DNA from 3 places in the Allobosea sp. P4_E12 genome. Region 2 is predicted to be linked to each of the others. Evidence: predicted binding sites of a transcription regulator. Region 2 holds the regulator's gene; each other region holds the start of a gene.

Region 1 (2,267 bases), on a different contig from region 2:
CCTCAGCCGGTGGGCTGAAGGCCTGGGGGAAATCGAGGATATTGCGGATCTCGGCGGCGCGGAACGAGTAGATCGATTGCGCGTCATCGCCGACGACGGTGAGCCCCTGGCCATCGGGCTTGAGCGCCAGCAGGATCGAGGCCTGAAGCTTGTTGGTATCCTGATACTCGTCGACGAAGACATGGTCGAAACGTCCGCCCATCTCCGCGGCAAGGCTGGGCTCGCTTGCGGCCTGGGCCCAGCACAGCAGAAGATCGTCGTAATCAAGGACGTTCTGGGCCTGCTTGGCCTCGACATAGGCTGAAAAGAGCTGCTTCAGCTCCCCTGCCCATGATGCGCACCAGGGAAAGGAAGCACCCAGCACGGCCTCAACCGGCTCTTCGGCATTGACGCAGCGCGAATAGATCGCAAGGCAGGTGCCCTTCTTGGGAAAGCGCCCTTCCGTTTTCGAGTAGCCAAGCTCGTGACGAGCGAGGTTCATCAGGTCGGCGCTGTCCTCGCGGTCATGGATCGTGAAATGCGGATCGAGCCCAAGCTCCGGCGCGTAATCCCGGAGCAGCCTTGCTCCCACGCTGTGAAAGGTCCCGGCCCAGGTCAGCGCGTCGGTCATGACGGCAGCCCCCTCTCCCAGCACGTCGCGCGCGATGCGCTCCACCCGCCTCGCCATCTCGGCTGCAGCGCGTCGGGAGAAGGTCAGCATCATCATGCGGCGCGGGTCCGCACCGTTCAGGATCAGATGCGCGACACGATGCGCGAGCGTGTTGGTCTTGCCGGATCCCGCCCCCGCGATCACCAGCAAGGGACCCGGCTGCGTGCCGACGCCGTGCTCCACCGCGCGGCGTTGCGCGGGGTTGAGCCTGTCGAGATAGCTTGGTGGCGCCAGCGAATCGAGAGCGAACATGTCTCATATTCGATCATTTTTCGCGTTTTGTTCGCAACGCAAAAGATCGGGAATAGGGCAGCCGTCCTGAGCCAGATGGCCGAAGCCCTATGGCAGGATCGGTTTCGACCTGATCATGAGGCGGCGATTCACCTCACCCAGCCAGCGAGGCGAGCGCCCGCTCGATCCGGGAACAGCCGCCCCTGGCGCGCGCCTTCTCGAAGGAGGCCGCGAGCTTCCCGTTGGCATAGGCCTTCACCACGATGGCGTGGACATAGCTCTTGCGCGTCACGGCAGGCGTGTTCGCCAGTTGCTCCGAGACGGCGCGCATGATCTCGGCGAGCTGACGCTTCTCGCTGCCATCGCCGATCATGATTTGGCTGGCCAGCAGCAGTTCGGCGGCCGCAGCGTTCCCCGCCAGCATCCTCAAATCCTTGGCACTGATGGCGAGGCCGGAGATCTCGCGGAGATAGGCGTTGATGTCGCCGGCATGGACCGGCGTCACCTTGCCGTCCTCGTCCCGGTATTGCAGCAGTCGCCGGCCGGGCAACTGCGCAATCCGGGCAAGTGCTCGGGCGAGCGGGCCATCCTGCCGCGAGCATGCGATCTGCTTTCCGCCCTTGCCGCGAAACAGCAGGTCGATCCGCGAGGCCGTCAACGCGACATGGCGCTTGAGGAGCGTCGAGGCACCATGGCTGCCATTGCTCCTCGCATAGGCCTCGCCGCCAACGCGCAGATGGCAGCGGTCGATGATGGCGACTGCGCAAGCCAGCGTTTTCCTGCGGCAGAGCGCACGCGCCTTGAGATCATCGGCGACCGCCTTGCGCAAACGGGGCAGCGCGTCGATCAGCAGCCGCAATCGCTTCAACTTGCGGCGTTCGCGGACCCGCTCCCATTCGGGATGATAGAGATATTGCAGCCGCCCGGCCTCGTCCCGCCCGACCGCCTGGAGATGGGCCCGTGGATCGGCCGCGATGCGCACCTCGCGATAGGCGGGCGGAATTGCAAGTGAGCGGATCCGCTCAAGCAAGGCCGCGTCCCGGACGGGCTCGTCAGTGGCGTCGAGATAGGCAAAGCCCCTGCCGCGCCGGCCCCTGCGGATCGTCAGATCTCCGGGATTGACGATCCGCAGCCGACCAGGGGCGCGGGATGGCTTGCCGGCGACCATGGCGTTACTGCTTGCCCAGCGCTTCCTGCATCAAGCCGCTTCCCGGCGGTTATGATGGCGGCGCACGAGTTCTTCGGCGTAGGCCAAGTCAGCCTGCGTGAAGGCCGGCACCGGATCCGTGAGGATGGCGGTGAGGACATCCCGGTCGCGCTGGCCATTCGCTATCACAAAGGCGAGCGCATCCCTCGTCTCGCGTTCGGCATGAAGCTGGGCCACGAG
Region 2 (2,267 bases):
GTGCTGCAGCAATGGCTGAACGCAGATGGCGATAATCGCCGGACTGACGACAACAGCCTGCGGGAAGGCGCGGCCTGCGACACGTTGGGTTGTGTCGTCCGCAGCAAGGATGGACGAAGCGTTGCCTTTGCACGTGATCGCCTGGCCATCGTCGAGGACTGTCGGCGCGCCGATCTCGTCATCACGCCGATTCCGTGGAACGCTCCGTGCGCAGCACGACTGATCGACCGCAGGGCATTGTCGCGCGATGGCGCGACCGCCCTTGTCGGCAACAAGGGCGGCTGGCGCGCCCATCTATCAGAGCAGGATGGTGTCGATCGTCCCTGGAGCCGCAAGCGGGAGCGGCCTGCAAGCACGCCGGCTTTGCCGCTGGCGGCTGTCGAAGAACACGAGCCGCTTCAGTAGCGCCGCATCAGGTTGACCAGGCGGCCCTGAATCTTGACGCGGTCCGGTCCCAGCACCCTTGTCTCATAGGCGGGATTGGCAGCCTCGAGCGCGATCGAGGAGCCGCGCTTGCGCAGTCGCTTCAGCGTTGCTTCCTCGTCATCGATCAGAGCCACGACGATATCCCCGGTATTGGCCGTGTCCTGACGCTTGATCACCACCGTATCGCCGTCGAGAATGCCGGCTTCCACCATCGAGTCGCCGCGAACCTCGAGGGCAAAATGTTCACCGGGGCCAAGCATGTCGGCAGGCAGTGCCACGGTATGGCTGCGGCTCTGGATGGCGGAAATCGGTGTACCGGCGGCAATCCGCCCCATGACCGGAATCGCAACCGTGGAGCGCACATCTTCGTCCGGGGGCGGTGCGATCGGCCGGACCTTGCCAAGCCCCCCTTGGACGACGGAGGGGCTGAACCGTCCGCGCGTCGCCTGAGGGCCGCCGGCCCCTTCGGGCAGCTTTATGATCTCCAGCGCTCGGGCTCGATTGGGAAGGCGGCGAATGAACCCGCGCTCCTCCAGCGCCATGATCAGGCGATGGATACCGGACTTGGAGCGCAGATCGAGCGCGTCCTTCATCTCGTCGAAGGAGGGGGGCACCCCTGTCTCGCGCAGGCGTTCCTGGATGAAACGAAGCAGTTCGAACTGTTTGCGTGTCAGCATGGTTCCCGCCGGCGCTCTTTGTATGGAATCGAAACAAAGCACGAACACCATACAGGTTCGCGTTGTGTTCCGCAAGCGCGCTCAGCGTAGGCGGATGATCCGGCAGTTGTCGCCTTTGTTTGCCGGCGCAGCAAACGATTCGCGAATGAGTAGCGCGTCGGCGCGGGCAAGAGTGGCCAGCATCGACGAATCCTGCTTGGCGAAGGGCGTTGCCAGCCATCCTTCCGGAGTGAGCGTCAGTTCCGACCTCATATAGTCTCGCCGCTCATCATTTGCCGGCAAATTTCTTCCGACGATTGCAGGCTCACTCAGATCGCGCTCCGGTTCCGGTACGCCCAGGAGGGTCCTGAGCAGGGGCACGACGAAGAGATGTCCGCAAACGATGGACGAGACGGGGTTTCCGGGCAGGCCGAGCGCGACCATGCGGCCGAGGCGGCCCATCATCATCGGCTTGCCCGGCCGCATGGCGATCTTCCAGAAGCCGAGCGCCATGCCTTGACCGATCAACGCTGCCTGGACGAGATCGTGCTCACCTACCGAGGCTCCTCCGAGGGTGATCAGCACATCGGCATCGGCCTTCCGTGCCTGGCCAATCTTGTCGGCGAGATCGGCATGATCATCGCGGGCAATCCCGAGATCGAGCGCCGTGCCGCCGGCCTGCTCGACCAGCGCGGCGAGCGCAAAACTGTTGGACGCGACGATCTGGTCGGGTCCAACCGGCTCGCCGGGCTGGACCAGTTCGTCGCCAGTCGCGAGGATCGCGACCAGTGGCTTGCGACGCACAGTGAGCATGGGGTGGCCCATGGCTGCCGCGAGGCCGAGGCTCGCACTGTCGAGCCGGCTGCCGGCGAGAAGCAACACCTCGCCCTCGGAGAAGTCCAATCCTGCCTGACGAACGAACTTGCCGCGCTCGGCGTCCTCGCGCACGCGGATCGTCGCAGTGCCGACGCCGTCCGCATTCTCCTGAATCAAGATCGTATCGGCGCCCTCCGGAATCGGAGCACCGGTGAAGATGCGAACAGCCTCATTGGAGCGGACCATCCCTGAGAAGGAACGACCGGCAGCCGATTCGCCGATGACACGCAATTCATTTGCCGGCGCAATATCGTCTGCGCGAACGGCGTATCCGTCCATTGCGGAGTTGGCAAAGGGGGGCTGGGTCCG
Region 3 (2,267 bases), on a different contig from region 2:
GAGGTCGGCAAGGGCACGGGGCTCGGCCTTTCCATGGTCTATGGCATCGTCAAGCAGACCGGTGGCTTCGTCTTCGTCGATTCGACCCTCGGCAAGGGCACGACCTTCCGCATCTTCCTGCCTCGTCACGTGCCGACGGAAGAGGAGATCGCCGCCGACAACGCTGCCAAGGAAGCGCCCAAGAAGGTCGCAGCCGATCATACCGGCGCCGGCGTCATCCTGCTGGTCGAAGACGAGGACGCGGTGCGTGCGCTCAATGCCCGCATGCTGATCTCGCGCGGCTATACCGTGCACGAAGCGGCCTCGGGCGTGGAGGCGCTCGATATCTTCCTCAAGCATGACGGCAAGATCGACCTCGTCGTCTCCGACGTGGTCATGCCCGAGATGGACGGCCCGACCCTGCTTGGCGAGCTACGTCAGCGCAACCCGGCCACCAAGGTCGTCTTCGTCTCCGGCTACGCGGAGGAGGCCTTCCGCAAGAACCTGCCGGAAGGCGAGCAGTTCCACTTCCTGCCCAAGCCTTTCACGATGAAGCAGCTGGTCGAGACAGTGAAGGCCGCGATGAGCTGAGGCGCGAGGCCGCGCAGGTAGCGAGGCGCGGCGTCCACGAACGATGCGGGCAGCGCGATGTCGGACGGGAACTCACGCAGATACCTGATCCTGCTTCTCGCCCAGACCCTGTGTGCGATCGTCGTGCTCGCCAATGTGCGGGGCATTTTCCTCCTGCTGATCGACAATATCGGAACGATCATGACTGCCACTCGCGGCAGCGCGTTGCAGACCGCGCTCGCGGTCCTGATCGGCCAGGCCTGCTACTGGTGGCGCCTGCGTCATGTGACCATCCCCGCCACCTATGGCGGCCTGGTGATCGGCCACTTCGTCTCCTTCGCAGCCCGGATCGGCTTCATCTTCGGCGGCGCTCTGTTCTCGCTCTATTATCTCCGGCACGTCCCGGAGCTCGATCTTGGCTATCTCGATCTGAGCTGGCGCGGGGCGCTCCTCATCGCCGTCATCTTCGCGCTCTACTGCTACACCCTGGAGCTGGAGCGGCTCGGCAACGCGATGCAGATCCGGGCCATGCAAGCGAAGGGCGACAGCCGGGCTTGAACAGCTCTGCAGGGAGGCGATGAATGAGAACAAAAAAAGAACTTGAAGACAGGAACAAACCGTGACCATATTTGCTCACGGCGCACATTGAGAAGTGATCGCGCCCCTGCCATAAGGAGCGCACGTTGTGAATCAGGCAAATCTCCGGCTCGTGGAAGGCTCTTCGATGGACAAGGCTAAGGCGCTCGATGCGGCGCTCTCGCAGATCGAACGGGCTTTCGGCAAGGGCTCGATCATGCGCCTGGGCAAGAACCAGCAGGCGATCGAGATCGAGACCATCTCGACCGGCTCGCTCGGGCTCGATATCGCGCTCGGCGTCGGCGGCCTCCCCAGGGGCCGCGTCATCGAAATCTACGGACCAGAATCCTCCGGCAAGACCACGCTTGCGCTCCACACCATTGCCGAAGCCCAGAAGAAGGGCGGCGTTTGCGCCTTCGTCGATGCCGAGCACGCACTCGATCCGGTCTATGCCCGCAAGCTCGGCGTCAATCTCGACGACCTCCTGATCTCGCAGCCCGATACCGGCGAGCAGGCGCTCGAGATCACCGACACCCTGGTTCGCTCCGGCGCCATCGACGTGCTGGTGGTCGACTCCGTTGCGGCCCTCACGCCCCGCGCCGAGATCGAAGGCGAGATGGGCGATGTCCAGCCCGGCCTCCAGGCGCGCCTGATGAGCCAGGCCTTGCGCAAGCTCACCGCGTCGATCTCGCGCTCGAACTGCATGGTCATCTTCATCAACCAGATCCGCATGAAGATCGGCGTGATGTATGGCTCGCCCGAGACCACGACCGGCGGCAACGCCCTGAAATTCTACGCCTCCGTGCGCCTCGACATTCGCCGCGTCTCGACGCTGAAAGAGCGCGACGAGGCCACCGGCAACCAGGTCCGCGTCAAGGTCGTCAAGAACAAGGTGGCGCCGCCCTTCAAGCAGGTCGAGTTCGACATCATGTTCGGCGAGGGCATCTCGAAGGTTGGCGAACTGATCGACCTCGGCGTCAAGGCCGGGATGGTCGAGAAGGCCGGAGCCTGGTTCTCCTTCGACAGCCAGCGCCTCGGCCAGGGCCGCGAGAACGCCAAATCCTTCCTCAAGGCCAATCCGGACGTTGCGGCGCGCATCGAGGCCACGATCCGGCAGAATTCAGGCCTCGTTGCCGATCGCA

Evidence for each region. Region 2 encodes LexA, which represses DNA repair genes until DNA is damaged. Its sites were predicted from a motif close to TGTTCNNNNTGTGTTCNG; they were not measured.
Region 1: AC1DW9_RS26155 (ATP-dependent helicase) is a predicted target of LexA. The motif match lies at 919-936, and genes of this name have one in related genera.
Region 3: recA (recombinase RecA) is a predicted target of LexA. The motif match lies at 1,133-1,150, and genes of this name have one in related genera.

Annotation. Positions count from the first base shown of each region.
Region 1 is NZ_JBFUIY010000025.1:40,106-42,372, reverse strand. It holds gene AC1DW9_RS26155 (ATP-dependent helicase) at 1-901, opposite strand, end outside; gene AC1DW9_RS26150 (DNA topoisomerase IB) at 1,035-2,048, opposite strand; gene AC1DW9_RS26145 (hypothetical protein) at 2,079-2,267, opposite strand, start outside.
Region 2 is NZ_JBFUIY010000012.1:130,157-132,423, forward strand. It holds gene AC1DW9_RS17300 (ComEC/Rec2 family competence protein) at 1-405, shown strand, start outside; gene lexA (transcriptional repressor LexA) at 399-1,103, opposite strand; gene AC1DW9_RS17310 (molybdopterin molybdotransferase MoeA) at 1,185-2,267, opposite strand, start outside.
Region 3 is NZ_JBFUIY010000010.1:71,314-73,580, reverse strand. It holds gene cckA (cell cycle histidine kinase CckA) at 1-570, shown strand, start outside; gene AC1DW9_RS14770 (hypothetical protein) at 628-1,107, shown strand; gene recA (recombinase RecA) at 1,274-2,267, shown strand, end outside.